Regions from separate parts of the Variovorax sp. HJSM1_2 genome, predicted to be linked through region 2. Evidence: predicted binding sites of a transcription regulator. Region 2 holds the regulator's gene; the other holds the start of a gene.
The links. The regulator FNR, encoded in region 2, switches genes on or off when oxygen is low (the NO sensors DNR and NnrR bind a similar motif). The targets are predictions, from matches to a motif close to TTGATNNNNATCAA.

Region 1 (15,331 bases), on a different contig from region 2:
TTTGATGTGGTCACCGGCGACCTTGTCGGGGCACACGGCGTGGACGGTGTGGCCCACCGCCAGCAGCGCCTGGAACGGCACCATGGTTTCGTAGTCTTCGCAGTAGTCACCGCAAATCATCAAGATTTTTTTGCCAGCCATGTTTGTCTCCTGGGGGAATGAAGGAGAAAACATTGTTCCGCCGGGCTGGCCGCAGCGGGTGTTAGCCGGTTACTACATGGCGTGGCAGCAACCGGCTTTTCAGCAGCCTGTCAGGCCGTCAGGCGCTCCATGGCTTCGCGGTACTTGGCAGCGGTTTTTTCCACCACTTCACGCGGCAGGCGCGGTGCGGGCGGGGTCTTGCTCCAGGGTTTGCCGTCCACCGTGGCTTGCTCCAGCCAGTCGCGCACAAACTGCTTGTCGTAGCTCGGCGGGTTGATGCCTTCCTGGTAACTTTCCAACGGCCAGAAGCGCGACGAATCGGGTGTCAGCACTTCGTCCATCAGGTGCAGCTTGCCCTCGTTGTCCAGGCCGAATTCGAACTTGGTGTCGGCAATGATGATGCCCTTGGCCAGTGCGATTTTCGAGGCCTCTTGGTAGATGGCGATGCTGATGCTGCGGATTTGTTCGGCCAATTCGGGGCCGACGATATCGACCACCTTCTCGTAGGTGATGTTTTCGTCGTGTTCACCCATTTCGGCCTTGGCCGCAGGGGTGAAGATGGGTTCGGGCAGGCGGCTGGCGTTGCGCAGGCCAGGTGGCAGCGGCACGCCGCAGACGGCCTGGTTTTGCTGGTACTCGGCCCAGCCACTACCGGCCAGGTAACCACGCACCACGGCTTCCACGGGAATCGGCTTCAGGCGCTTGACCAGCATGGAGCGGCCACGCACTTGCGCCACTTCATCAGGGGTGACCACACTTTCGGGGTCTTCACCGGTCAGGTGATTCGGGCACAGGTGGCCGAGTTGGCCAAACCAGAACAGCGCCATTTGCGTCAGCAATTCGCCTTTGCCGGGGATGGGCTCGCCCATGATGACGTCGAAGGCGCTCAGGCGGTCGCTGGCCACCATCAGGATGCGGTCGGTGCCCACGGCGTAGTTGTCGCGCACCTTGCCGCGCGCCAGCAGGGGCAAGGACTTCAGGGAAGAGGTATGGAGGGACGGAGCGGCAGTGGTCATGTCAGTGGGGTCCGGGTTCAAATTCAAGGCCAAGGGGCTATTGTCCCTCAATGCGCAGCCAAGCAAAAAGCCACCCTGGCGGGTGGCTTTTTAGGGCGAAACAGCGAATGCTTAGTTCACCAGCTGCGCGAGTTCACCCTTGGCGTATTTGGCGGCCACAACCTGCAGGCTGTCGCCCTTGATCTTGGCGCCTTGGCCTTCGCAGCCGAATTCCAGGTAACGCGCCTTGCACACCGCCTTGGCGGCTTCACGCGCGGGCTTGAGCCATTCGCGGGCGTCGAACTTGTCGGGGTTCTCGGCCAGGAACTTGCGCACCGCGCCGGTCATGGCCAGGCGAATGTCGGTGTCGATGTTGATCTTGCGCACGCCGTACTTGATGGCTTCCTGGATTTCAGCCACGGGCACGCCATAGGTTTCCTTCATCTTGCCGCCGTACTGGTTGATGATCGCCAGCAGTTCTTGTGGCACGGAAGAAGAACCGTGCATCACCAGGTGGGTGTTGGGGATGCGTTTGTGGATTTCTTTCACGCGGCTGATGGCCAGGATGTCGCCCGTGGGTGGGCGGCTGAACTTGTAGGCGCCATGGCTGGTGCCGATGGCAATGGCCAGCGCGTCCAACTGGGTGGCCTTGACGAACTGGGCGGCTTCTTCGGGATCGGTCAGCATCTGGCTGTGGTCCAGCTTGCCTTCGGCGCCAATGCCGTCTTCTTCGCCAGCTTCGCCGGTTTCCAGGTTGCCCAGGCAGCCGAGTTCACCTTCCACGGTGACACCCACCTTGTGCGCCATGTCCACCACCTTGCGTGTCACGTCGACGTTGTAGGCGAAATCGGCTGGGGTCTTGCCGTCTTCACGCAGCGAGCCGTCCATCATCACCGAGCCAAAGCCCAGGCCGATGGCGCCTTCGCAGACCTTGGGCGTGGTGCCGTGGTCCTGGTGCATCACCAGCGGAATGTGTGGGTAGGCCTCGCAGGCGGCTTCGATCAGGTGCTTGATGAAGGGCTCACCGGCGTATTTGCGTGCGCCAGCACTGGCTTGCAGGATGACCGGGGCGCCGACTTCATCGGCGGCCATCATCACGGCCTGGACTTGTTCCAGGTTGTTCACATTAAAAGCCGGGATGCCGTAGCCGTGTTCAGCGGCGTGGTCCAGCAGTTCACGCATCGAGACGAGTGCCATGGTGCTAAGTCCTGAGAGTTAAAAAGTGGGGTCAAGCGGGGTGGGCCAGTTTTTGACAACTTGGTAACCGCTTGGTAACTCACGCGATTTTAGCCCGTCGCCGTTGACCAAGGTTTGGAAAATGTCGGGCCGCAACGTCACCAGATGTCAGCGCAAGACGCAAAAAAGCCATGCCGGGCGGCTGGCGCGGCATGGCTTTGGGGATGACTTTTGGCGCAGAACGCGCCGGTCTTGGCGTTTAACCGACCTGGCAGATCTTCAGCATATTCGTGCCGCCCGGTGCGCCCATGGGCTCGCCGCAGGTAATGGCATAGATGTCACCGCTTTGCACAATTGCGCGCTTTGTGAGGTGGCGTTCGGCTTCGACGAGTGCGGTGTCGCGGTCGGCGCTGGCATCCATCAACAAGGGGCGCACATTGCGGTACATCGCCATCTTGCGTTGCGTCGACAGGCGCGGCGTGAGTGCGTAGATCGGCACATGGATGCTGTGACGGCTCATCCACAAGGCGGTGGAGCCGCTGTCAGTCAGCGCCACAATCGCCTTCGCCCCCAGGTGGGTGGCGGTGAACAACGCGCCCATGGCGATGGACTGGTCTATGCGCTTGAAGACCTTGCCGGTGAAGTCGGCGTCCAGCTGACCGTAGTCGGCCTTCTCGGCTTCAACACAGATGTTGGCCATCTCACGCACGGTCTCCAGCGGAAACTTGCCGGCGGCGGTTTCGGCGCTCAGCATCACGGCGTCGGTGCCGTCGAGCACGGCATTGGCCACGTCGCTCACTTCGGCACGTGTCGGTACCGGGTTGGTGATCATGCTTTCCATCATCTGGGTGGCGGTGATGACGAACTTGTCGCTTTCACGCGCCATGCGGATCATGCGTTTTTGCAGCGCTGGCACGGCCGCATTGCCGACTTCAACCGCCAGGTCGCCACGCGCCACCATGATGCCGTCGCTGGCGTCCAGAATGCTTTGCAGGTGGGGAATGGCTTCGGCGCGTTCGATCTTCGCAACCAGGCCGGGCTTGTGGTTGAACTCGGCCGCCGCCACGTTGCACAACTGGCGCGCCATTTCCATGTCGGTGGCGTTTTTCGGAAAGCTCACGGCCACGTAATCGGCCTGGAAAGCCATGGCGGTTTTGATGTCGTCCATGTCTTTGGCGGTCAACGCAGGTGCGGTCAAGCCGCCGCCCTTTTTGTTGATGCCTTTGTTATTCGACAACTCGCCGCCCAGATTCACCGTGGTGTGCACGGCTTCACCGCGCACGGCGTCCACCGTCATGACGATCAGGCCGTCGTTCAGCAGCAAAACATCACCGGCCTTGACGTCGCGCGGCAGTTGCTTGTAGTCCAGACCCACGCCATCGATGTCGCCCAGTTCCGTGCGCGAGGCGTCGAGCACAAATTTCTGGCCGGGCTCGAGCATGACCTTGCCTTCGGCAAACTTGCCAACGCGGATCTTCGGGCCTTGCAGGTCGGCCATGATGGCGACTTCACGGCCGGCGCGGCGCGCGGCATCGCGCACCATGGAAGCACGGTCGATATGGTCTTGCGCCTTGCCGTGGCTGAAGTTCAGCCGTACAACGTTGACCCCATCACGGATCATCTGTTCCAGCAGCTGCGGATCGCTGGAAGCAGGGCCCAAAGTAGCAACAATCTTGGTAGCACGACGCGGCTTCATATCAACGGTCTCCATGTGAACTGTCCCCATGTAATTTAGTTTCCATTTTCACATGAAACCAAGAACATTCAGGTTACAAAATAAGCTCATTTGGCGCGCACAACACCCGGGTTTTAGCGCGGCAACCCCTGACGCCATAGGGGTGTCAGGCAAACGTGGTAAAACCAAACAGTCCAGCCACGCCTCCTATCATTGATCCGGGTCAGCCTGTGTCCCAAGGGTTACGCTTAAGATCGGCTGCACACTGGTTTTCCTGGGTCTTTGCGGCGCACAAGGCGCCGACATCTTTGAATTGAAATTTTTGACATGACGTCACAGTCCGACACGACCGCGCCGGAAGCTCCGCCGCAACCCCTGGCATTCGATGCGCCGCTGCCGCATCGCAAAGTGATACGTTCCTGGCTGCTTCCGTTGGCCCAGCGCAACACCTGGAAAGCCTTCAGCCTGCTGATTCTCGACTATGTCGTGTTGCTGGCCCTGCTGGCCGGTGTGGTTTTGTTTGAATCCGTCTGGCTGATGCTGCTGTGTGGCCTGGCCGCCGGCTTTGTGATCGGCCGCCTGTTTGTGGTGGGCCACGATGGTTGCCACCAAAGCCTGACCGAACACCGCCGCCTGAACAAGTGGCTGGGCCGCATCGCCTTTTTGCCCTCCATGACCGCCTACAGCCTATGGGACGTGGGCCACAACGTGGTGCACCATGGTTTCACCAACCTCAAGGGTGTGGACTTTGTGTGGGCGCCACTCACGCAGGAGGAATACGCCGCGCTATCACCCGCGGGCAAGCTGCTGCAGCGCATCTACCGCAGCGGCTGGGGCCCAGGCCTGTACTACATGATAGAAATCTGGTGGAAGAAGATGATGTTCCCCAGCAAATCGCAAATGGGCAACACCAACCGCGCCATCTTCACCTGGGACTGCCTATTGGTCACCGGCTTTGCCGTGATCTGGATCGCCGCCCTGGTGGGCGCCGCGTTGTACACCGACCAGTCCATCTGGCTGCTGTTGCTGCTGGGTTTTGTGGTGCCCATGTTCTTCTGGTTCAACATGATGGGCTTTGTGATCTACGGCCACCACACCCACGTCAAGGTGTCCTGGCACAACGACCGCGCCACCTGGCAGCGTGCCCAGCCGTTTGTGTCGACCACCGTGCACCTGACCTTCCCGGTGCAGATTGGCGCCATGCTGCACCACATCATGGAGCACACCGCACACCACGTGGACATGAGCATTCCGCTGTACAAGCTGAAGGCCGCACAGGCCAAGCTTGAAGAACTGCTGCCCCAACGCATCGTGGTGCAGCCGTTCTCATGGCGCTGGTACTTCGACACCGCGCGTGCCTGCAAGCTGTATGACTTCTCGCGCAACTGCTGGACCGACTTCCAGGGCCGCATGACCAGCCCACCACGGGCGGCGATGCCGGCTTAACGGCCTCGGCCCCATCCCACGGCTTAGCCGGCGACCTGCCTGCTAAGCCGTTTCGCTTTCTGGCAGGGTCAGTCTGGATGTGTGGAAGTCGTAGCCATAGACCTCGCCGTAGCGGCCCCACTCAATCGCCACTTCCAGCACGCGCTGGGCTTCTTCGGCTTCGAAAAACTCCTCCAGCAACTCCAGATAACGCTTGTCGGGCAAGGTGCCGCTAGGCTCGGACTCCAGGTCGCGCCGGATGTGCGCGGCCAGCGGCACATGCGTCAGCAGTTGCTGGCCAAACATTTCCTGCTTGCGCACCTGGTCGGCATCGACATAGTGCTGGCCCAGCGGCGTGAGGTGGATGTCGCCGTGGTCTACATGGGCCAGCCCAAGCAAAGCCAGAGCCTCGTAGGTGGGAAACAATTCTTCATCGGGCAGTTCGGCCTCTTCGGCCAGGCGCGGCAAATCGGCGTGGCCGTTGAAAGGCGCACCAGCCAACATGTCGAGCACACCTTCTATGCGGCTGACATCGGTGGCGGGCAGGCGGTAACCGGCGTGTGCCGACTCTGGCGCCCCGGCCGCAGCGGCTTGCACGGGGTGCTGCGTCATCAGGCCGTAGACCTCGTCGATCAACGCGCGCACTTCCACCGAATCGGCATTGCGCGGACGTGGCAGGCGGATGTGCACCTCGTCGCGTATACGGCCCGGGTCGCTGGCCAGGATGATGATGCGGTCGGCCATCATCACCGCCTCTTCGATGTTGTGCGACACGATCAGAATGCCCTTGGTCGGGATCTTGTCGCCGTCCCACAGCGCCAGCATGTCGTTGCGCAGGGTTTCGCCGGTCAACACGTCCAGTGCCGAAAAGGCTTCGTCCATCAGCAGGATGTCGGGGTTGGTGACCAGCGCACGCGCAATGCCCACACGCTGCTTCATGCCGCCCGACAGCTCACGCGGCAGCGCGCCGCCAAAACCAGCCAGGCCTATCAGCTCGAGCACGGCATCGGCGCGCTTCTCGCGTTCTGCGGCCGGCACACCTTGGGCCTCCAGGCCCAGCTCGACGTTTTGCTGCACCGTGAGCCACGGAAACAAGGCAAACGACTGGAACACCATGGCAATACCCGCCACCGGCCGGTGGATGGCTTGCTGGCGGTAGGCCGCCCGGCCATGGTCGGCCGGAATCAGGCCCGCAATGATGCGCAGCAGTGTGGATTTGCCCGAGCCTGACTTGCCCAGCAGCGCCACGATTTCACCATCGGCGAGTTCAAAGTCGACCGAGCTCAGCACCGTGCGGGCGGAGCCATCGGCGGCCGAGAACGACTTGGCCACCCCTTGCAGTTCAATCAGATTCATCGTTGACTCTCCGCCAGCAGATACAGCTTGCGCCAGAAAAACCGGTTCAACAGCATCACAAAAATACACATCACGCCTATGCCCAGCGCGATGCGGTGGAAGTCGCCCACATCGGTCATGTGTTTGATGTAGCTGCCCAGGCCGTTGGCCACCAGGGTGGTGTCGCCCCAGGTCACGTATTCGGCGACGATGCTGGCGTTCCACGAGCCGCCGCTGGCGGTGATGGCCCCGGTCACATAGGCCGGAAACACGGCCGGCAAATAAACACGTTTCCACTTCAGCCAGCCGCGCACACCCAGGTTGTCGGCTGCCAGGCGCAGCTCGTTGGGAATCGCCGCAGCCCCGGCCACCACGTTGAACAGGATGTACCACTGCGTGCCGAACACCATCAGCGGGCTGAGCCAGATATTCGGATTGAGCTTCCAGGTCACCAGCAGGTAGACCACCAGCGGAAACATCAGGTTGACCGGAAACGCCGCCAGGAACTGCGCCACCGCCTGCACACGCTGCGAATACGCCGGCCGCAGGCCTATCCACACCGCCACCGGCACCCACACCAGCGAAGCCAGCCCAATCAGCAGCAGCACCCGCAGCAGCGTGATGCAGCCGAGCATCACCACATGCGCCGCCTCGCCCCAGCCCACCACGGTGTGCACAAACAGCAGCAAGCAGCCAAACGCGGCCAGTGTGCCCAGCACCAGAACCACGTCCCAGACCCGCGCCCAGATGGGGTTGGCAAAGCTAGAAGGCGTGGTGGGCGCTGTATCGCTGCGCGCGCTGCTGAACCAGCCCAGCGCACCGCGCATGGCGCGCCAGAAACGCTGGGTCAGCGCACGCATCCAGTGGCTGCGGCCCATCCAGTCGAGCAGCCAGGACTGCTGCGCGGTGTCGCCCTGGGAATCCTCAAACCGGAACTTGTTGGCCCAGGCCAGCAGCGGGCGGAAGAACAACTGGTCGTACACCAGTATGCCCACCAGCATGGCGCCAATGGCGTAGGCAATTGCCATGCCGTTTTTGTCTTCGATGGCGACCGCGATGTACGAGCCTATGCCGGGCAGCTTGATGTCCTGGTTGGCCACCGAAATGGCCTCGGCCGCGACCAGGAAGAACCAGCCGCCGGACATCGACATCATCATGTTCCACAACAGCCCGGGCATGGCAAACGGCAGCTCCAGCCGCCAGAAGCGTTGCCAGGCCGAGAGGCGGAACATGCGCGAGGCCTCGTTCAGCTCGTCGGGCACGTTGCGGATCGAGGTGTACAGGCTGAACGCCATGTTCCAGGCCTGCGAGGTGAAGATGGCGAAGATGGCCGCACACTCCACGCCCAGCAAGCTGCCGGGAAACAGCGCAATGAAGGGCGCAATGGCAATCGCCTGAAAGCCCAGAATCGGCACCGACTGCAAGATGTCCAGCAGCGGAATCATGGCCTTTTCGGCGGCGCGGTACTTGGCGGCAAGGGCCGCGAAAACGAACGCGAACAGCAGCGAAAAGCCCAGCGCAATGAACATGCGCAGCGTGGTGCGCAGCAGGTAGTAGGGCAGGACCTCGGGCGAGAGCGAGATCTCCAGCGACTCGCCCATGGCAAACGGCTTGGCCATCTGCGCCGCGCCAAACGCCAGTGCCAGCAGAATCGCCAGCACCAGGGGCAAGAGGGCGAAGTCCCAACGGTTGGGCGTGGTCGCCAAAAGGCCGCCGCCGGGCAGCTTGCGCCATTTGTCCATCGTTCACCCTCCCGTCACGGCCAGTCACATGTTGTCAGGCCGGGAGTGGAACACCGTTTTGTAAAGACGGTATGAATCAATCAGCCGAAGTCACAACTTCGACCGATTGAAGGTCAAGCCGCCGCGCGTTTTTGCAGAATCTCGAACGCTGGCAGGGTCTTGCCTTCCAGGATTTCCAGGAAAGCGCCACCACCGGTGGAGATGTAGCCCACCTCTTTTTCAATGCCGTATTTGGCGATGGCGGCCAGTGTGTCACCGCCGCCCGCTATCGAAAACGCAGCACTTTCGGCGATTGCACGGGCAATGGTTTCCGTGCCGTGGGCAAACGCGTCGAACTCGAACACACCCACGGGGCCGTTCCAGACAATGGTGCCGGCCTTCTTCAATTGCGTGGCCAGGGCGGCAGCGGTTTGCGGGCCTATGTCCAGGATCAGGTCGTCATCGGCCACGTCCGTAGCGGCTTTGACGGTGGCCACGGCGTCGGCCGCGAAGGTCTTGGCAGTGACCACGTCGGTCGGGATTGGCACGGCAGCACCGCGTGCCTGCATGGCGTCGATCACGGCTTTGGCTTCGCTCACCAGATCGGCTTCGGCCAGGCTCTTGCCTATCTTCAGGCCGGCGGCCAGCATGAAGGTGTTGGCAATGCCGCCACCGACGATGAGCTGGTCCACCTTTTCGGCCAGGCTCTTCAAAATGGTCAGCTTGGTCGACACCTTGGAGCCCGCCACAATCGCCACCAGCGGGCGCTGGGGTTGGGCCAGGGCCTTGGTGATGGCGTCGATCTCGGCCGCCAGCAATGGGCCGGCACAGGCCACCTTGGCATATTCGGCGATGCCGTAGGTCGTGCCTTCGGCGCGGTGGGCGGTGCCAAAGGCGTCGTTCACGAAGATGTCGCACAGCGCGGCCATCTTTTGCGCCAACTCGGGCTTGTTCTTCTTTTCACCAACGTTGACGCGGCAGTTTTCCAACAGCACCACCTGGCCAGGAGCGACGCTCACGCCGTCGACCCAGTTGGCCACCAGCGGCACTTCGCGACCCAGCAGTTCACCCAGGCGCTTGGCCACGGGTGCGAGCGAGTCTTCGGGCTTGAACTCGCCCTCCGTGGGGCGACCCAGGTGCGAGGTCACCATCACCGCGGCGCCGGCGTCCAGCGCCTGCTGTATGCAGGGCACCGAGGCGCGGATGCGGGTGTCTTCGGTGATTTGGCCGGCATCGTCCTGGGGCACGTTCAGGTCGGCACGGATGAACACCCGTTGACCCGAGACCTTGCCCTGGGCACACAAATCGGAAAAGCGCAAAACGTTCATGGCAACTACTCGCTGAAGATGAAGAAAGAGGTGTTCCGAGCGCGGAACTTGGCGCCGATTCTAGAAGCGCCAGCGCCGCTGTGGTGCAGGTCGGGGCGCTACCAGCCCAGGCCCAGGTGTAACGGCAGGTAGACCGCCATGCCAACCACGATGGTGATCAACACATCGCGCCGCCAATAGAACGCCAGCGCCCCGACGATGGCGGCGTAAACCCGTGCGTCAAGCCACAGCGTGGCGAGGTGGCCGTTGGTGACCACGACCTCGGGCACCACGACGGCGGCCAGTGCGGCGATGGGCGCATATTGCAGGCCACGGTGCGCCCACTGCGGCAGGCTCCAGGATTTGCTGGAGATGAAGAAGAAGCTGCGGGCAATGACGGTGATGCAGGCCAAGCCGACGATGACCAGCAGCGTCCAGGCGTCGGTTTCACCCATGGTGGGGCCGAAGTTGCTGAAGCTCATGCCGTCTTACCTTTGGCCCGGTCGTTGTTGGCTGGGGTGAATTTTTCCATGCTCATACACAGCAACACCGCCGCCGCAATCGCCACCACGATGTTGAGCTTGAGCGGCAACGCATAAGCCACCACCCCGGCAACACCCGCCGTGGCTGCGGCCAGCACACGCAGGCGCGTGCTGGCCAGTGAACACAAAATGCCCACCAGGCACAGGATGCCGGCGTAACCCAGGCCCCAGGCGGTGGGAATGAAGTTGGCCAACAACACACCCAACACGCTGGCGCTGACCCAGGTGAACCAGTTGAGGAAACAGTTGCCCGCCAAGTAAGCTTCTTGCGCCTGGTGTTCGGCCAGCGTTTCGCCCACTTTGGGGTAGCGCCGGGTAAACAACACATAGGTCATGTCGGCCGTCAGATAACCGTGTGTCAGCCGCTCCCAGCGCGGCAGGTGCATGAGGTAGGGCCGCAGATGCAGGCTGAACACCACAAAACGCAGGTTCACACAAAAGCCCGTGGCCAGGATGATCCACATCGGCGCGCCGGCGATGATCAGCGGAATGGCGGCGAGTTGCGAACTGCCGGCAAACACCAGGATCGCCATAGCCAAAGCTTCGACCACGCTCATGCCCGACTTGACCATGGCCACGCCGGTCATCAAGCCCCAGGCAAAGATGCCGGGCGCTTGCGGCCACATGTCGCCCATGCCAGCTTTGAATTCGGCGTGCTCGCGCAGGCTGCGGCGTAGAAACATCAGGCGGCCTCGTGGGTCGCTGGCGCCTGCACAAAGCATTGGCCGGGTTGTAAATCAAAGCCGCGAATGAAGTCGCGCACCGGCAGGCGTTTGCCACCAGCGCGTTGGATCTCGGTGATGTTCACTACTGAATCCATAGCTGCCACCGCAATCACCTCGGGCGTCACGGCCACTATTTCTCCAATTTTTTTGCCTGCGGGCGCAGGTTCGCCGCCCACGTGGGCCGCCCAGACCTTCAGCGCTTCATCACCGTGCTGCGCCACGGCGCCGGGGAACGGGTTGAACGCACGCACACGGCGCACGATTTGCTCGGCGGCTAGCGACCAGTCTATGGCGGCCTCGTGTTTCTCGATCTTGTGCGCGTAGGTCACACCCTCGGCCGGTTGTGGCACGGGGCGCAGGCCACCACAGGCGGCCAGCTCCAGCGCTTCGACGATCATGCGGCCGCCCAGGCCGGCGAGTTTGTCGTGCAGCGTGGCGGTGGTGTCGTCCTGGATGGCGATGTTTTCGACCAGCAGCATGTCGCCGGTGTCCAGTCCCGCATCCATCTGCATGATGGTGACGCCGGTGTGGCTGTCACCGGCCTCGATCGCGCGGTGTATGGGCGCGGCACCGCGCCAGCGTGGCAGCAGCGAGGCGTGGATGTTGAGGCAGCCCAGGCGTGGCACATCCAGCACCCACTGCGGCAGGATCAGGCCGTAGGCGGCGACCACCATGGCGTCCGCCTTGGCGTCCAGAATGGCTTGCCGTGCGGCGCCGGCTTCGTCGGGAAACTTGCCGTCCAGTCGCAGGCTGCGCGGCTGGGCCACCGGCACCCCTAGCGTTTGGGCGAACTGCTTCACGGGCGAAGCCTGCAGCTTCATGCCGCGCCCAGCCGGGCGGTCGGGTTGGGTCAAGACCAGCGCAATGTCAAACCCGGCAGCGTGTAATTGCTGCAAGGCGACGCGGGCAAATTCGGGCGTACCCGCGAAGATCAGACGCATGGAAACGGTTCAGTAGCGGTTAAAAATCAAAAAGGCCGTGGCCTCTAACACTCGACTTGCGGCCCACGAATGGGGCAGCGCCAGCACACCATCCACGTGAGTGAAACGCTCAGCGCCGCTCAGGCACGTTGAGCATGTCCTGGCCTTGTTGTGTACGGCGCACGATGCCGGCGGGGTCGAAGTAAATCCAGAAAAACATGTCCCAGCCGTTGTTCCACCTATAGGTCCAGACATCGCCTTGCCAGGACGACACGTGGTCCACGCTGGCCGGGCGACCATAGGCCCACAGAATGTCGTCCGTGGTGGTCGTGCCCGAAATGTCGATGCGCGAGAACTCGTTCAGTGTCAGCGCCTGGTATGACCGGGCGACACGGCCGGTGGGCTCCAGATCGACCATCCAGGCAAACTGCCCGAACGGCTGACCAGAGTACTGCATGCGCGTGGTGGTGCCACGGGTGAGTTCGGCCGTGGGTTTGCCGTGCTCGCTCAACACCTGCTCGCGTGACAAACCTTCGGCCACCGGAAAGCTTCCGCAGCCCACGAGTGAAAGGGCCACCAGTGCTACTGCCAGAAATTGTTTACCGCGAGCCATGGCTGTCTCCTGATGTAGGTCTTCAGTTGCGCTTGTCTTTTTCGAGATCGCGCTTGACTTTGAGCATTTTGGTTTTGATACGGTTCCGCTTGAGCGGCGACAGGTATTCCACAAACACTTTGCCCAGCAGGTGGTCCATCTCGTGCTGGATGCAGATGGCCAGCAAGCCGTCGGCTTCTATGGTGCGCGACTGGCCTTCGCCGTCGAGAGCCGTCACCTTCACCTGGGTGGCGCGTTCCACGCCGTCGTAAATGCCGGGCACCGACAGGCAACCTTCGTCGTTGATCACCCGCTCAGGGCTGGCCCAAACGATTTCCGGGTTGATGAGCACCATGGGCGCATTGCGCTCTTCCGAGGTGTCGATGACGATCAGCCGTTCATGCACATTGATCTGCGTGGCGGCCAAGCCTATGCCATTGGCATCGTACATGGTTTCCAGCATGTCGGCGATCAAAGTCTGGATGCGTTCATCCACCTTCTGCACGGGGCGTGCTAAGGTGTTCAAACGAGGATCGGGGAATTGAAGAATAGGTAGTAACGACATGAAGGCTAGGCAAATGTGTGGCTATTTTCGCCACTTTTGGCCGACTGGCGTTTGAGCCTAGCCAATAATCGTTGCCCATCCAAGGGCTTGGGCGCAAAATCGTGCGTCATTTGCGGTGAGTTTTAAGCAAGTTTGCAACGCTTTTAGTGCAAAAATCTATGAAATACATGATGGCGGGAGCCAGTACACGAACGGCGATTGCCGCATGCCTGGTTTCGCTTTTCGGATTCACCCAGTCCGCTCAGGCCCAGAGCTACCCCGTCACCCCCGCGCAGCAAGCCACGGCCACCCAAGTCGCCCAACAGGGTGTGCCGATTGCCGATCTGGCCCCCAACGCCCCCGACAGCTACACCGTGAAAAGCGGCGACACGCTATGGGGCATCTCCGGCATCTTTCTGAACCGTCCGTGGCGCTGGCCCGAGTTGTGGGGCATGAACCTGCAGGACATTCGCAACCCGCACCTGATCTACCCCGGCCAACGGCTGTTTCTCGACAAACGCGACGGCCGCGCCACGCTGCGCACGGCCAGCCTGGGTGATGGCGACACCATCCGTGTGTCGCCACGCACCCGCTACGAGTCATTGGTCGACAACGCCCTGACCACGCTGCCCAGCCATTTGATCGAGGCGTTTTTGTCCGAACCTTTGATCATCGACGAGGCCACCCTGGCGATGGCGCCGCGCATTGTGGCCACGCAAGATAGCCGCGTGCTGATCAGCCGCGGAGACCGTGCCTATGCCCGGGGCTCTGCAGAAACACCACTGTCGGATGCCAAGGGCCAGCCGCGCGACTTCCGCGTGTTCCGCAACGCCGTGCCTCTGAAGGACCCGGGCACCAAGGAAATCCTGGGTTACGAAGCGGTTTATGTGGGCAAGGCCCGCCTGGTGCGGGGTGAAAGTCTTCAGCAGTCGCTTGACGTGGACAGCGATGGCAAACGCGCCCTGGAAATCGTGCCGGCGACCATAGACTTCACCAGCTCCAAGGAAGAGTCGCGTGTCGGCGACCGGCTGTTGCCCGAGCCGCCGCGCGAGTTGCTCAACTACGTGCCGCGCGCACCTTCGCAAGAGATTGATGGGCGCATTGTGTCGATCTACGGCAGCGCCGTGGCCAACGCTGCACAAAGCCAGATTGTGGTGATCAACCGTGGCACCAAGGATGGCATTGAGCGCGGTCATGTCCTCACCTTGTTGTCGGACGGCGGCATCCAGGTCGACAAGACCGACCCGTCCAAGCCCCTGATCAAGCTGCCCGATGAACGCAACGGCCTGTTGATGGTGTTTCGCCCGTTCGAGAGACTGTCCTACGGGCTGATCATGCAGATCAACAGCGGCGTGAAGATTGGCGACCGCCTGGCGACACCTCACTAGCCTGCAGCGCGGCCGGCCCGGGTGAAGCGGCATTCGCCGTTGTGACCGCATTCCTTGAACCGGAGGCTTGCAGCGAATGCAACACGATGACCTGGCGGCGTGGCTCCGCCTCAGCCTCACGCCAGGCATTGGCAACACCGCTGCGCGCCGCCTGCTGGCGGCATTTGGCCTCCCGCAAGCGGTTTTCAACCAGTCCTCTGACGCCTTGCGGCAAGTCGTCTCGGGCCCTCTGGCCGAAGCCCTGCTGAAGATTCCCACCGAGTGGCCCGCGCTGCTGGAGAGCACCTGGCAATGGCTGCGGCCGGCCGATGCCAACACCAGCGCCCACACGCCGCGCAGCATCGTCACGCTGGGCGATGCCGACTACCCGGCCAGCCTGTTGGCGATGGAAGACCCGCCACTCATGCTGTATCTGCTGGGCCGTATCGACCTTTGGCAGCAGGGGACTTTTTCGGCGCTGGCCATGGTGGGCAGCCGCAATCCCACGCCGCAGGGGGAAACCAATGCCCGCATCCTGGCCCACGGCTGCGCTGCCGCAGGGCTGACCGTGGTCTCAGGCCTGGCTTTAGGCATAGACACCGCGGCGCACGAAGGCGCGCTCGACGGGGCCGCAGCGTCTACAGACCAGTTGGCGACGGTGGCGTTTGTCGGCACGGGATTGGACCGGGTCTACCCCAAGCGCAACCTGGCGTTGGCCCACCGCATCGCCAGCCAGGGCTTGCTGGTCAGCGAGTACCCGCTGGGCACACCGCCGCTGCCCGGAAATTTCCCTAAACGCAATCGCCTCATCGCCGGCCTGAGCCAAGGCACGCTGGTGGTCGAGGCGGCGTTGAAATCCGGTTCTT
Region 2 (15,331 bases):
TTGCGTTGCCCGCGTTTGAAGATTTTTGGCGCGAGGGCTTGTTTGAAATTCCCTTGCCGGAGCGGCCCACGGTGTTGCTGCAGGACTTCCGTGCCGACCCGCTGGCGCACCCGCTGCCCACACCTTCGGGGCGTATCGAGATCTACAGCGCCACCATCGCCGCGTTTGGCTACGACGATTGCCCGGGCCACCCGGTTTGGTTGCAGGCACCGGTGCCAACACACGCCCTGCACCTGGTGTCTAACCAACCCCTCACCCGCCTGCACAGCCAGTACGACCACGGCAGCGTCAGTATGCAAAGCAAGATCGCCGGGCGCGAGCCGCTGACCCTGCACCCGGCCGATGCCGCAGAACGTGGCATCAACGCCGGTGACGTGGTGCAGGTGTTTAACCACCTGGGCGCGTTTCTCGCCGGTGCGCGGCTCAGTGAAGACGTGGCGCGTGGTGTGGTGCAAATTGCCACGGGCGCCTGGTACGACCCTTTACACGACTCTTTGGTCGACCCGTTAAATGCCAGCACACCCGGCCGCCTGGACGTGCACGGCAACCCCAACATGGTCACGCCGGATGAGGGCAGCTCGCGTTTATCGCAGGGCTGCGCGGCGCAGTCGGCACAGGTGGAGGTGCGCTTGTGGACCCAAGCTGTGCCACCCGTGTGTGTGTTTGCGCCGCCGCGGTTTGCCCAGGAGCGCGCCTCGGCTGGAGCCGCTGTCGAGGCTACTGAGGCGACAACTTGAACACCGCCACCGTGTTCACCAGTTCTTGCGATTGGCTGCGCAAGCTGCTTGCGGCGGCGGCCATTTGTTCCACCAGTGCCGCGTTCTGCTGCGTCACCTGATCCATCTGTGTCACGGCATCACCGATCTGCGAGACACCCAGGCTTTGTTCGGTGCTGGCGGCGCTGATCTCACTCATCAGGTCGGTCACGCCGCGTATGCTGGTCACCATCTCTTGCATGGTGCTGCCTGCGCGGTCCACCAGGGCATTGCCGTGGTCCACGCGGCCCACGCTGTCGTTGATCAGCGCCTTGATCTCCTTGGCGGCACCGGCACTGCGGCTGGCCAGGCTGCGCACTTCACTGGCCACCACGGCAAAGCCACGCCCTTGTTCACCCGCGCGTGCGGCTTCCACCGCGGCGTTCAAGGCCAGGATGTTGGTCTGGAAGGCAATACCGTCGATCACGTTGATGATGTCGGCAATCTTCTTGCTCGAATCGCTGATGCCACGCATGGTCTCGACCACTTCGCTCATCACGCTGCCGCCCTGCAGCGCCACGGTCGAGCTGCCCTTGGCGAGCTGGTTGGCCTGTAGCGCGTTGTCGGCGTTTTGTTTCACGGTGGCGCTCAGTTCCTCCATGCTCGCCGCGGTTTCTTCCAGCGCGCTGGCCTGGTTTTCGGTGCGCGCCGACAGGTCGTGGTTGCCCTGGGCGATTTCTTCACTGGCGGTGGACACGGCATCCGAGCCCAGGCGTACACGGCTGACGATGGTCGACAGGTTGGCCTGCATCTCGGCCAGACTTTGTAGCACCTGGCTGACCTCATCACGGCCACTGGTGTCTATGCGGCTGGTGAGGTCGCCGCGCGCCACGGCGGCAGATACCGCAGTTGCATGCGCCAACGCACGCGAGATGCCCTGGACCAGCACCACGCCGAACGCCACGGCTACCGCCACGCCCAACAGAATGCAGGCGATGGCGGTATTGCGAATGCTCTCGTAACGCGACACCGCCTTTTGATATTCATCCTCGGCCACATCGGTCTGCAGCTTCATCAGCGCATCGATGGACTGCTGCACACCTGCGGCTTGCGCCGCGACCTTGGTCTGGTACAGCGTCTGCGCTTCATCCAGGTCGCCCTTGCGCAGCGCCTCGGCCGTCGGGCCAATGCCGCCGCGTGAAAACGCCGTGGCGGCTTCGTTGAAGGCCTTGGCCAGGCGCTCTTCTTCGGGTGTCAGCGTGGTCGCCATGTAGTCTTTCCAGACGGCCAGGTTCTTTTGTACGTTGTCGCGCAGTTCCTTGCTGTTGCGCTCTATGGTGGTGTTCTCGGGCCGGATCAGCATTTCCATCACCAAGGCGCGGTTGCGGTTGATGATGTAGTTGATGTCGGCCAGTTGCTTCAGCGGCACCGTGCGGTCTTGGTAGACGGTGCGCAAACCTTCGTTCGATTGCTGGGTGCCGTAGAGGCCCAGCAAACCTATGCCTATGAGCAGCAAGGACAGCAACGCGATCAGAAACGACAGCCGGGTGGAGACTTTTAAGTTGTTCATAAGTGGGGATTGGGCCAAGGGTGAAACGCACACATCGATGTATGGCGTTGCATGGCAGGGTGTTGGGGCTGGGCCTTGAAAGGATGACGCGGTGTGTGTTGCCAAGCAAATGTGAATGAAGAGGTGCGTCGTTGATTGCCCTGCGCTTTCAATGGGTCAACGGCTTTTGGCCATTGCCCATGAATTCGGCTGCATGTTTGGCTTTTCTCCTGAGGCTTTTCGGCCTTAGAACGCCGAACTTGAGCCGACCACGCTCGACTCGTTGTGTCAGATCGGCAACTGCGTGGTCGACAACACTTGTTTCAACACCATGAAGGTGCGGATCTGCCGCACGCCCGGCAGATAAAGCAGTTGCTCGGCGTGCAGGCGGTTGTAGCTGTCGTTGTCGCGCGTGCGCAGCAGCACGAAGTAGTCGAACTCGCCGGTGACCACATGGCACTCCTGGCAGCCCGATACCTTTTGCACTGCCTTTTCAAACTCGGCAAACGAGGTGGGTGTGGAGCGGTCCAGCACCACACCAATCATCACCAGCGTGCCGCAGTCGAGTGCGGCCGGGTCTAGCAGCGCCACCACCTTCTTGATCAGCCCCAGGCTCTTCAAGCGCTCCACGCGCCGCAGGCAGGCCGGGGCGCTGAGGTTCACCTTGGCGGCCAGCGCCACATTGGAGACCGAGGCGTCGCGCTGCAGTGCGCGCAGTATGGCGCGGTCGGTACGGTCGAGCGCATTCTTGTCAGGCAATTTTGTTGTGCTCATGGCTTTTTAAGCGGAATAAAAGTACTTTAATGAAGAAAAAATCTCGCCTGAGTTTCGTTGAAGGCGCATATTTTGCAACCCTAAAACAAGGGCTAGCTCCTAGGATTCAAGCCATGTTTTGAACAAGGAGCACTGTCTTGAACCTGCAAAAATTTCCACGCTACCCGCTGACCTTCGGCCCGACACCGATTCAGCCCTTGAAACGCCTGAGCGCACACTTGGGCGGCAAGGTGCAGCTGTACGCCAAGCGCGAAGACTGCAACAGCGGACTGGCGTTTGGCGGCAACAAGACCCGCAAGCTGGAGTACCTGATTCCCGAAGCGCTGGAGGGTGGCTACGACACCCTGGTGTCCATAGGCGGCATACAGTCGAATCAGACACGCCAGGTGGCGGCCGTGGCGGCACACCTGGGCTTGAAGTGTGTGCTGGTGCAAGAGAACTGGGTCAACTACTCCGACGCGGTCTACGACCGTGTGGGCAACATCGAGATGTCGCGCATCATGGGCGCCGATGTGCGCCTGGATGCGGCGGGCTTCGACATTGGCATACGCAAAAGCTGGGAAGACGCGATGCAGAGTGTGCGCCAGGCGGGCGGCAAACCATTCCCGATTCCGGCCGGTTGCTCCGAGCATCCAAAAGGCGGGCTGGGCTTTGTGGCCTTTGCCGAAGAGGTGCGGCAACAGGAAGCCGAGCTGGGTTTCAAGTTCGACTACATCGTGGTCTGCGCCGTCACCGGCAGCACACAGGCCGGCATGGTGGTGGGTTTTGCGGCCGATGGCCGGGCCGACCGCGTGATCGGCATCGACGCTTCGGCCAAGCCGCAGCAGACCTTTGACCAGGTGCTGCGCATCGCCAAACACACGGCCCATCTGGTGGAGCTGAACCGCGACATCAGCGCCAAGGACGTGGTGCTGGACACGCGTTTTGGCGGGCCCGAATATGGCCTGCCAAACGAGGGCACCTTGGACGCTATTCGCCTGTGTGCGCGCATGGAAGGCATGCTCACCGACCCGGTGTACGAAGGCAAGTCCATGCACGGCATGATAGAGAAGGTGCGTTTGGGCGAGTTTCCTGCGGGCTCGAAAGTGCTGTACGCCCACCTGGGCGGTGTGCCCGCGCTCAACGCCTACAGCTTTCTGTTCCGCAACGGCTGAGCCGCGTCATGCAGCGGCTGCGCAGTGCCACAGTCGAGGGTTGTGGCACACACATGCAGTGGCTGTGCGAGGCCAATTTGGTGGACGAAGCCTTGCGCACAGCCGCCTTGTTGGAGCGTTCGCATGCGCTGGGTGTCGAGCTGTGGCGCGTGGACGATTGGGGCGCGCTGGTGGAAGATGGCATAACCAACGAGCGCTTGTGGCTGCAGGGCCTGCGCCCGCAGATCAACAGCCGTTTTGAGCGTTTGTTGCTCGCCACCCACGGGCCGATTCTGGCGCTGACGCGTGGCGAACGCGCCACGCCAGAATTGCTGCGGGCCTTTGCGCCGCCTGGCCGTCGTTATCTCAGTGTGGGCGGAGCCGATGCTGCCGCCATCGTGCAAGCCGCAGTGCGCCTGGCGCAAGATGATGGCGGCGAGTGGATACGCCTGGCCGTGACCTGAGCCTAGGGCCGCAGCACCAGCACCGGAATGTGCGAATGCGTCAGCACGTGCTGCGTCTCGCTGCCCAGCAGCAAACGCTTCAAGCCGTTGCGCCCGTGTGAGGCCATCACAATCAAGTCGCAGTTCTGGGCGGTGGCGGTTTTGATCACGGTCTCGGAGACCAGGTCTGACTTGGCCGTGAGCCCTTGCACCGTGACTCCGCGCTCGGCGCCTGCCGTGACCACGGCGCCCACCACTTGTTGTGCCGACTCCTGCCATTTCTTTTCGACATCGGCGATGGCGCGGGTGTCTATGGGTGCTGCACCTTCAAAGTAGCTTTGCGGATAGTAGGGCACGACCTTCAGCGCGATGAGTTCGGCCTTCAGGTCTGCGGCCAGCGCGATGGCGCTTTGCACGGCCTTGTCGGACAGCTCGGAGCCGTCGGTTGCCACCAGAATGCGTTTGTACATGGTGTGTCCTCCTTGGGTCTAGACACGCGGGCTTGCGTGACAAAAAGCATCATACGCAGCAACAGCAAATTTGCGAGCCCAGTGATGACCCTGGTTGATACAGGTCATGGCGCGCTAGAAAACGTCAACGCAGCGCCACCCAAAATACCAGCCCACCGAGGGCGAGTACCAGCAGCGGGCTGAGCCGCTTCCATGCCGCCAAAGCGATGGTGGAGAGGGCCGCCACCGACCAGGCCCAAACGCCGCCTTCGGCCGCACGCAACACCGTGCACGACGCGGCCAAAATCAAACCTGCTGCCACCGGCGCCAGGCCGGATTCAATGGCGCGTACCAGCGGTTTGCCCCGGTAACGCGACCAGACATGCGCCAGGGCATAGACCAACACCGAGCTTGGCAAAAAAATCGCCACCGAAGTGAGTAACGCGCCCCAGATGCCGGCCACCTGCCAACCCACCAAGGTGACCAACAAGGCGCCGGGCCCGGGGGTGATGCGTGACAGTGCGTACAGGTCGAGAAACTGTGCGTCGCTCATCCAGCCCTGCACGTTGACCGACTGGCGGTGAATGTCGGCCACGATGCTTTGGCCACCGCCCACCGTCAGGAACGACAGTGGCGCAAACACCGCCAGCAGGCTGCTCAATAGCTGCAGGTTCATGGCGTGCTGGCCTCGGCTGCTGCCTCAGCACGTATACGCCGCCATGCCAGCGTGATGGACAGCGGTGCCATCACCCCCACCACCCACAGCAGCGGCAGGCGCCAGAAGAAGATGGCGGCAAACGTGGCCAGCAAAATCAAGCTGCGCGCCCAGCCTTTGGCGGCATGCAAGGCCGCACGCAAGCCGGTTTGCAGCGACAGCCCCACCGCTGCTGCCGCAATGCCGGCCAGCACCACATGCACACCGCGTACATCGGCCACGTGAGAGAACACACTCGCCAAGGTCAAGGCCACCACCATGGGTGGCAACACGATGCCGCAGGCCGCGACCACCGCGCCGGCGCCGCCCAGCAGTTGAAAGCCAATCCAGATCGACAGGTTGACGACGTTGATACCGGGGAACGCCTGCGCCAAGGCCAGGCCGCTCAAGAATTCCTGCTGCGTGAGCCAGGCGCGGCGCTGCACAAACTCGCGCAGCATCCAGCCGCTGAGGCCGCCGCCGAAGCTGGTCAGGCCGATTTTGGAGAAGGCGAAAAAGAGGCTACGCAGCGTGGGCGCGGTGTCGGCTTGCAGAGGCATGGTCTGAGCGCTTAAAGCCTGTTCAAAATCTATTGAGGCCCCAATGGATTTTGAACAGGCTCTTACTGGGCAGAGTGGCGAGAAAAATATTCTAGGAGCGCTGAGCCATCTTCGCTGCGGCGCTGTTGCCCACGGTGTGTAGCTTTACATGGCGCTGCTGGCCGTGCTTGAAGAAAAAATGCCTTTGGCGCTTGGTGGAAAAGCGCAAGATGCTATTGAATTGGTAGCGCTAGCCTGCGCTTAGGATGCACAGCCTTGCAGGTTGACCAGCCGGTTCAGCTTGTCCGCATCCAGAATACGCACGTGCCGCTGTTTGACTTCAATCAGCCCGTTGTCGACCAATTTGGAGAAGGTGCGGCTGACCGTTTCGAGTTTCAGGCCCAGGTAGCTGCCGATCTCTTCGCGTGTCATGCGCAGCACCAGTTCGGATTGCGAGAAACCCCGCGCATGCAGCCGCTTGGCCAGGTTCAGCAAAAAGGCCGCCACACGTTCTTCGGCACGCATGCTGCCGAGCAGCAGCAAGACGCCATGTTCACGCACGATTTCGCGGCTCATGATGCGGTGCACGTGATGTTGCAGAGCGTTCACCTCGCGTGAGAGTTCGCCCAGGCGGTCGAAAGGCATTACACACACCTCGGCATCTTCCAGCGCCACGGCGGTACAGCTGTGCACTTCGTTGACGATGCCGTCCATGCCCATGATTTCACCGGCCATCTGAAAGCCGGTGACCTGTTCGCGGCCGTCCTCGGAGGCGACGACGGTTTTGAACACGCCCAGGCGTATGGCATAAAGCGAGGCAAAGCTGTCGCCCTGGTGAAACAAGGTCGTGCCGCGTTTGACCGTGCGGCGCGAGGCCACCACATCGTCTATGCGCACCAGTTCTTCGGCCGTGAGCTGAGCGGGCATGCACAGTTCGCGCAGATTGCAATTGGAGCAGGCGATCTGTATGGCGCCTGGCAGCGGTTGGGGCGTTCTATGGTGGCCAAGTGCGGGGTGGGATGACATAAATCAAATTTTGCGGCATTCCCAATGCTGCGGCACTGATATGGGTCAATAAGTTGCCGCTTGTGTCGCGGCACATTGTGTGCATACGGTCTATACGTCGCCATTTCCTCTAGGCCTTGGTTTTTTTCGCGCGTCGCCGGCGCAGAGAAGCATACGTGGCATTTCTTGAGGTTTGTTCGGCGTGACCTTTTGCTTGAACCGAGTGTTGTCCCATGAGCATGATCACACCCGAGGTATTGCGCCGCATGGATCAGCCAGGTCCGCGCTACACCTCATACCCCACGGCCGACCGCTTTGTCGATGGTTTTCAGCCAGCCGGCTTTATTGCCGCGTTGGCTCAACGGCGCGAGCATGCCAACGCGGGGCTGGTGCATCCGCTGTCGCTGTATGTGCATATCCCTTTTTGCGAGTCGCTTTGTTACTTTTGTGCCTGCAACAAAATCGTGACGCGACAACGCGACCGTGCCCAGGAGTATCTTGACTATCTGACGCGCGAAGTCGCCCTGCAGGTGGCGCACCTGGGGCCGGGACAGGCCGTGAGCCAATTGCATCTGGGCGGCGGCACGCCCACTTTTTTGAGCGACGAGCAATTGGCGCAGCTCATGCAGCTGTTGCGCGACAACTTTCGCTTAGCACCCGATGGCGAGTTCTCCATCGAGGTGGATCCGCGCACGGTGACACCCCAGCGCCTGGCCAACCTGGCCGCGCTGGGTTTTAACCGGCTGAGTTTTGGTGTGCAGGATTTCGACCCTGCGGTGCAACAAGCCGTGCACCGGGTGCAGGCCGCCGAAGAGGTGTTTGCCCTGGTCGCGGCGGCCAGGGCGCAGGGTTTCAAGTCCATCAACATCGATTTGATCTATGGCTTGCCGCGGCAGACCGCAGCCTCGTTTGCGCGCACCCTGGAGCAGGTGCGGCAACTGCGCCCGGACCGGCTGGCGCTGTATGCCTATGCCCATCTGCCCGAGCGCTTCAAGCCGCAGCGCCGCATCGCCCAGAGCGAACTGCCCGTGCTGGATGACAAGCTGGGGCTGCTGCGTCTGGCCTTGGACAGCCTGGTGCAGGCGGGTTATGTGCATGTGGGAATGGACCACCTGGCCTTGCCTGGTGATGCCCTGGCCGTGGCCAAGCGGCAAGGCCGGCTGCACCGCAACTTTCAAGGTTACAGCACACAAGCCCATTGCGATTTGCTTGGACTGGGGGTGTCGGCGATTGGCCGTATGGGCGCGCTGTTTACGGAGAACGCGCGGGATTGGGCGCATTACCGCAGCTGTATAGACCAGGGCCAACTGCCGATTGCACGTGGGTTGCTGTTGTCGCGCGACGATTTGGTGCGCCAGAGTGTGATCATGGCGTTCATGTGCCAGGGTGAGGTGCAATTTGAATCAATTGCCACAGCGCATTTCATTGACTTTCGGCGTTACTTTGAGCCTGAACTCGCGGTGCTGGCTGAATTTGAGCGCGATGGTTTGCTGGAAATGAATCTTGCAGACCAGGGCGCTATCCGCGTCACCGCCATTGGCTGGTATTTAGTGCGTACCATCGCCATGGTTTTTGATCGTTATTTGCAATTAGCGCGGGGTGAGGGACGTGAAAGGTTTTCGCGCGTGGTGTAAGCGAAGACCCTTGCAGGGCCAAAGAATTGACGCCTAAGCGACACTCGGGTCAAATTGGTAACAAGATGTCTTTGATTCGCGGCATAATCTTTTGATGCCACAACGCCCAAATTGCATCTTATTTTATGGATGTGCACCAATCAGTTTGGATTGATATCGGCCAACTTCGGCGTGGCATGTACATACAGCTCGACCTTGGGTGGATGGAACATCCGTTTCCGAAGGGCAGCTTCAAGATCGCTTCACACGAGCAAATTGGTGCGATCCGCTCACTCGGCTTGAGCCGGCTGCGTTATTACCCCGGCCAAAGCGACCCCGCCAGCGAAAGCGACTTTGCGGCTCTGCAGGAGCAACTGCCCCCGGGCATGACAGTCGCGCCCGATGAGGCGCCGGCATCCATTGGTGCCGAAGTCCCTGAACCTGCGATCGCTGCCGCCGCAACGCCTACCGTGACGCGTATGCAGGAAGTAGAGTGGTTGCGCAGCCAGCGCCGTGAGCAACTGGCCAACCAGCAACGCAGCCTGGAGCGCTGCGAGCGCAAGTTTGGTGAAGCCATGGTGCGCTTCCGCCGTCTGGCTGCTGCGGTCGGAGAGCAGCCGAAATCCGCCGCCGACCAAGCTGCCGAGCTGGTGCAAAGCTGCGTGGCCGAGGTTTTGGGCGCCGGTGATTCGGCGATTCGCCTGTTGTCCGAAACCATGGGCGACCGCAGTTCCGAGCATCCCGTCAATGTGATGGTGGTTTCGTTGCTGCTGGGCAAGGCGCTGGCATTGCCCGCCACCGAGCTGCAGTCGCTGGGTATGGCCGCGGTGTTGCACGACATTGGCAAGACGCAGGTGCCCGAGCGGCTGCGCGCCATGGACGAAAAGTTTTCCGCCAGCGAGCGCATTGGATACCGCGAGCACGTGGCCTTTGGTGTGGCGCTGGGCAAACGTATGGGCTTGGCGCCCGAGGTGCTGCTGGGCATGGCGCAACACCACGAGTTGGTCGATGGCTCGGGCTTTCCGCAAGGGCTGCGCGGCGAGCAGATGTCGCAGGCGGGCAAGATTCTTGCACTGGTGAATCTTTACGACAACCTGTGCAATCCTGCGCGCCTGGTGAATGCGATCACGCCGCACGAAGCCCTTTCGATGATCTTCGCCCAGATGAAATCCCGGTTCGACACCGCCACCCTGGGCGCTTTTATCCGCCTGATGGGGGTGTACCCGCCGGGTTCGGTTGTGCAATTGGTCAACGATGCCTATGGTGTGGTGGTTTCGGTGAACTCCGCCCGGCCACTGAAGCCGCGTGTGATCCTGCATGACCAGAATGTGCCACGCGCCGAAGCGCTGATCGTCGATCTGGAACAACGCCCCGATCTGGGCATACGGCGCAGCCTGAAGCCGGCGCAACTGTCGGCCTCGGTACGTGAATACCTGGCCTTGCGTCCGCGTGTTTGTTACTACGTCGAGCGCAGTGGCGGCCTGGACCGTTTGGGAAGCCAGGCGTGACCCTGCCGGCGTTGGGGAGCCTCATCGAGGCGATGCTGGATGCTGTGTGTGTGGTGGAGCCCGGCACGCTGCATATCCTGGCGGTCAACGACGCCGCGGTGCAACTGCTCGGTGCCGGCCGCTTGAGCCTGGTCGGCCGGGTGGTAACGGACTTCATGGTGGCACTCGAAGACCAGTTTTTCTGGGAAGAGGCGGCCACCGGGCACGCCGATGGCATCCACTCGGAGACCAAGCTTCTCACTGCGCAGCAAGAGCCTAGGCAAGTCGAGCGCCGTGTCACGCTGACCACCTTGTCCGATGGCAGTTCCGCGTTTGTGGTGTGCCTGCGTGACCGCAGCCAGCACCGCCGCATGGAAGACGAATTGGAGCTGGTGCTGGCGGAAATGCAGGCCACGCTGGAGGCCACGGCCGATGGTATTTTGGTGTGTGATCTGCACGGCAACACCACCGCCTGCAACCGCCGCTTTGCCGAGATGTGGGAAATGCCCGAGACCATGCTGCTGCGTCGCGACGACGACGCGCTGGTCTCGCACATGGCCGAATCCACACTCGATCCCGAGGCCTACCGCCAGCGCCTGGAGGGCTTGTCGCTGTCGCCGCTGACGGAAAGCTCCGACCTGCTGGTGCTGCGTGATGGCCGCCTGATCGAACGGGTGTCGCTGCCGCAGCACAACCAGGGCCGCGCCATTGGCCGGGTGTATTCGTTCCGCGACATCACCCAGCGTGTGGCATCGGAATCCAGCCTGCGCCTGGCTGCCAAGGTTTTTGAATCCAGCCTGGACGCGATTTTTATTGCCGGCCCCGACCATCGCATCGTGGCGGTGAACCCCGGTTGCCTGAGCCTGACGGGTTTGGCCGAAGCGGATGTGCTGGGTCAAGAGGCGCAAAACTTGTTCACGAGTTTGCACGACGCCGATTTCCTCGCGCGCCTGAAAGAGAGTTGGGTCGAGGATGGTTATTGGCAGGGCGAGACCACCCACGTGCGCCGCGACGGTTCCGAATGCGCAGTCAAATTGTCCTGGGTGGCGCTGCGCACCGACCAGGGTGAGGTCATGCAAAGCATTGGCTTCTTCAAGGACTTGACCCAAGAGAAGGCCAGCCAGAAACGCATAGAACAACTGGCCTACACCGACGCCCTGACCGGTCTGCCGAACCGGCTGATGCTGAGCCAGCATATCGAGTATGCATTGCGCATGGCGGCACGCGGTGGCGGCGAGTTTGCGGTGATGTTCCTCGATCTGGACCGCTTCAAGAACATCAACGATTCGCTGGGCCACCAGTTTGGCGACCGGGTGCTGATCCAGGTGGCGGAGCGTTTGGGCCACTGCCTGCGCGAGGTCGACACCTTGTGCCGCCTGGGCGGCGACGAATTTGTGATGCACCTGCACCTGGCCGATGCAGCCGCTGCCGAACGTGTGGCGCGGCGTGTGCTGGAGAGCCTGTCGCGGCCGTTTGCGGTGGACGAGTTGCAGTTCTCGGTGAGCTGCAGCATAGGTGTGGCCATGTATCCGAACGATGGCGCCACGCTGGACGAACTCATCAAGTGCGCCGATACCGCCATGTACCGCGTGAAAGACCGCGGCCGCAACAACTTCTGCTTCTACCAGCGGCAGATGAACATCGAGCTGTTGTCGCGTATGAAGATGGACCACGCCATGCGGGTGGCCATGGATACCGGCTTGTTCCGCCTGCATTACCAGCCGCAGGTGAGCCTGGACAATGGCCGCGTCATCGGTGTGGAGGCACTCATACGCTGGTTTGATCCGGTGCTGGGCCATGTGTCGCCGGGCGACTTCATTCCGCTGGCCGAAGAGAGTGGCTACATCGTCACGCTGGGTGCGTGGGTGCTGGCCGAAGCCGTGCGTCAGGCCGCGGTGTGGCAGGAGGCCGGCCGGCCCATGATGGTGTCGGTCAACGTTTCGGCGCTGCAGTTTCAGCAGACCGATTTTGTTGAGCAGGTGGCCAGCGTGTTGCAGGCCGTGGGCTTGCGGCCCGAGTTGCTGGAACTGGAGTTGACCGAATCGATTCTGGTGCAGGACGCGGCCGAAGCGCTGGCGCGGCTGGAAGCGCTGGCGGCCCTGGGTGTGACGCTGGCGATCGACGACTTTGGCACCGGCTACTCCAGCCTGGCCTACCTAAAGAAGTTCCCTATCCACAAGCTGAAGATAGACCGCTCGTTTATTCGCGGCTTGCCCGACGATGGTGACGACCACGCGATTGTCAGCGCCATCATCCAGATGGGCCGTGCATTGAATTTGACGGTGATTGCCGAAGGTGTGGAAACCAAGGCCCAGCGTGCCACGCTGCTGCGTTTGAATTGCGACCAGTTCCAGGGTTTTCTGTGTTCGCCTGGTGTGGCCGCAGAAGACCTGGAAACCGCCATGGCCCGCGCAGCAGAGCGCGAAGGTGCGGTGGTACTGCTGGATTAATAAGAGTAAGAGAGCCGCAAACAAAACTCAGCGAAGCGGTTCTGGCGCGGCGCTGAGTCGCAGGTCGTACGCCCCTTGAGGGAAATCAGTACGACAAGACGCAGTCGCGACGCCAGAAGAGTTTGGTCAGCTGCTCAGGCCGCGCCACAACATGTAGGCGCCGAGCAGGTACAACACGCTGGCAAACACCCGCTTGAGTTTCTTCACCGGCAGGGTATGTGCGGCTTTGGCGCCCAGCGGCGCCGTCAACACGCTGCATAACGCAATCACGCCGAGTGCCGGCAGCCAGATGTAGCCCAGCGAACCTGCGGGCGGGTTGGCCACCGACGTGCCGCTGATCACATAACCCACCACATTCGCCACGGCGATAGGAAAGCCCAGTGCCGCGCTGGTGGCCACAGCGTTGTGGATGCTGATGTTGCACCAGGTCATGAACGGCACGCTGATGAAGCCACCACCGGCACCGACCAGACCCGACATGAAGCCTATGACGCCGCCCGCCGTCCACTGGCCGGCCGGGCCGGGCATCTGGCGTGAGGGCGCGGGCTTTTTGTCGAGAAACATCTGTGTGGCCGAGAACGCCACAAAGGCGGCGAACAGCAGCGACAGCGAAGAGCCCTTGAGCACCGCAAAAACACCCAGGCTGCCTATCATGCTGCCCAGCACAATGCCGGGTGCCAGGCGGCGCACGATATCCCAACGCACGGCGCCGCGCTGGTGGTGTGCACGCACACTGGAGATGGAAGTGAACATGATGGTGGCCATGGACGTGGCAATGGCCATCTTCACGGCCAGGTCCGTGCCCACGCCGCGTGTGCCCATGATGAAGGTGATGAACGGCACCATCAGCATGCCGCCGCCAATGCCCAGCAGACCGGCCAAAAAACCGGTGCTCAGACCGAGCAGGGCGAGTTCAAGAATCAGCGTCGGGTCCAGGAGCATCCGGCTTGTTCAAAAAAATCTGGTGGGAAGCTGCCACAGCGCTTCGGCAGCAATTCGTGCCCATATCAGCCGTGAACGCGAAGATGAAACGCTGGCAGTACTTGAGTACGGCCAGCGAAATCGACAAGGTACACGCTTGATCTTGGTACGAAAGGAATAAGGTGTCTGCGAAGGCCACCGGACCCGCATCCTGAACCGGGGTTCAGGTGGGCTAGGTCAACCGCACATTGGGTTCATCTAACGCGAGATGATCACGCTTGCGAGGTGATATTCCAGGCCCGGGCTCAATGAGCATTGGTTCAAGGAAATATAAAGCCCGACGGGATCGCAGACGACTCTATTCTAAAGCCTGCTTTTGCCACTTTCACAAGTGACGCGCTGCACTTTACGCAGTCAGCCGATCAGCGGCAAAAACGCGCTTCAGATCAGTCGACCGTCGTCGCCCAGGGCCTCATCCAGACGCGCCAAAAGCGAGGCCAGGTGCTCGTCGCTGCCAGCGGCTTCGTCGGCAGTGGCGGGAGCCGTTTCCGTGGCGGCGCGCTCCGGTTGGTCGAAGGCCAGATTCAGCGCGGCAAGCACGGCGATGCGGTCGCGTGCCTTGACTTTGCCGGCGTCGCGTATGGCGCACATCGCGGCGTCCACCTTGGCCACCGCTTGCTGCAAACGTGAGGCGCCTTCTTCGGGGCAGGCCAGCAGATAACTCTGGCCCATGATCTGGACTTCGAGTTGGTTCATGTTGCTCATGATGCATCGCTCCGTGGAGCAGGCCGCACCACGGGTGGGCTGGAGATTTCAGGGAGCCGTTCAAGCAAGGCATCGATGCGCGCACGCGCCGCGGCCAGGCGTGACTTCAGCGATTCACGCTCGTGGCTCAGCAGGGCGACTTGTTCCGTCAGCAGTGCGTTGGTGCGTTGCAACTCGTGGTAGCGCACCAGAAGCCGCTCGGTGCGCTCGGCGATCTGTTCGATTTGGGTGGGTTGGGCCATATGGGGCGTTATTGTAGGTCGGCGGCCGTGCTTCCACCTGTAAAATCCGCGCCGTTGGTGCTCGCGGCTTGGTTCACAAGCCGCAGTTCAACGGGAAGCAGGAGGGGAACACTTTTTTCCTGGCCTGCGCTGCCCCCGCAACGGTCCAGCAGACGGGTTGTAGAACGCCAATGCGTTTGAACCACCCAGCTTTCATCACAAGGCCACTGAGCGTTTTCGAACACACGCTTGGGAAGGCGATGCGAGTTTTCTGCTCAGCCCGGATACCGGCCAACACAGTGGCCACAAGCTTGCCTCGCGCAGTTTGTGGCCGTGCACGCTCAAGCACTGGCGGGGACGCCGGTGAGAGCCTTCCAGTCTGTTGGTGATCATGAAAAAAATTCTCTCTGGCGCATGCTGCGGTCGTCTGGTTATGCTGCCGTTCGCCGTGTCCATGGCCATGCCCGCGCTCGCCCAAACCGCCTTGCCTGAGACCGTGGTCACCGCCACGCGTGTGGCGCAACCCCTGACCGATCTGGTGTCCGATGTGTCCATCGTCGACCGCGCCACGATAGAGCGCAGCGGCGCCACCG

Region 1: ACFQ95_RS12520 (fatty acid desaturase) is a predicted target of FNR. The motif match lies at 4,201-4,214, and genes of this name have one in related genera.

Annotation. Positions count from the first base shown of each region.
Region 1 is NZ_JBMOXA010000009.1:157,237-172,567, forward strand. Features, by position in the region: gene ACFQ95_RS12500 (DJ-1/PfpI family protein) at 1-141, opposite strand, end outside; gene ACFQ95_RS12505 (phosphoribosylaminoimidazolesuccinocarboxamide synthase) at 252-1,157, opposite strand; gene fba (class II fructose-bisphosphate aldolase) at 1,269-2,333, opposite strand; gene pyk (pyruvate kinase) at 2,572-4,008, opposite strand; gene ACFQ95_RS12520 (fatty acid desaturase) at 4,315-5,433, shown strand; gene ACFQ95_RS12525 (nitrate/sulfonate/bicarbonate ABC transporter ATP-binding protein) at 5,476-6,768, opposite strand; gene ACFQ95_RS12530 (ABC transporter permease) at 6,765-8,489, opposite strand; gene ACFQ95_RS12535 (phosphoglycerate kinase) at 8,603-9,796, opposite strand; gene ACFQ95_RS12540 (AzlD domain-containing protein) at 9,895-10,230, opposite strand; gene ACFQ95_RS12545 (AzlC family ABC transporter permease) at 10,254-11,000, opposite strand; gene fmt (methionyl-tRNA formyltransferase) at 11,000-11,983, opposite strand; gene ACFQ95_RS12555 (hypothetical protein) at 12,093-12,575, opposite strand; gene def (peptide deformylase) at 12,598-13,119, opposite strand; gene ACFQ95_RS12565 (LysM peptidoglycan-binding domain-containing protein) at 13,287-14,486, shown strand; gene dprA (DNA-processing protein DprA) at 14,563-15,331, shown strand, end outside.
Region 2 is NZ_JBMOXA010000001.1:164,289-179,619, forward strand. Features, by position in the region: gene ACFQ95_RS00735 (molybdopterin guanine dinucleotide-containing S/N-oxide reductase) at 1-737, shown strand, start outside; gene ACFQ95_RS00740 (methyl-accepting chemotaxis protein) at 718-2,265, opposite strand; gene ACFQ95_RS00745 (Lrp/AsnC family transcriptional regulator) at 2,533-3,018, opposite strand; gene ACFQ95_RS00750 (1-aminocyclopropane-1-carboxylate deaminase) at 3,156-4,172, shown strand; gene ACFQ95_RS00755 (hypothetical protein) at 4,181-4,615, shown strand; gene ACFQ95_RS00760 (universal stress protein) at 4,618-5,064, opposite strand; gene ACFQ95_RS00765 (chromate transporter) at 5,189-5,719, opposite strand; gene ACFQ95_RS00770 (chromate transporter) at 5,716-6,297, opposite strand; gene fnr (fumarate/nitrate reduction transcriptional regulator Fnr) at 6,538-7,302, opposite strand; gene hemN (oxygen-independent coproporphyrinogen III oxidase) at 7,515-8,915, shown strand; gene ACFQ95_RS00785 (HD-GYP domain-containing protein) at 9,041-10,402, shown strand; gene ACFQ95_RS00790 (sensor domain-containing protein) at 10,399-12,831, shown strand; gene ACFQ95_RS00795 (sulfite exporter TauE/SafE family protein) at 12,958-13,773, opposite strand; gene ACFQ95_RS00800 (cell division protein ZapA) at 14,194-14,508, opposite strand; gene ACFQ95_RS00805 (cell division protein ZapB) at 14,514-14,759, opposite strand; cobalamin riboswitch at 14,798-15,048, shown strand; gene ACFQ95_RS00810 (TonB-dependent receptor domain-containing protein) at 15,130-15,331, shown strand, end outside.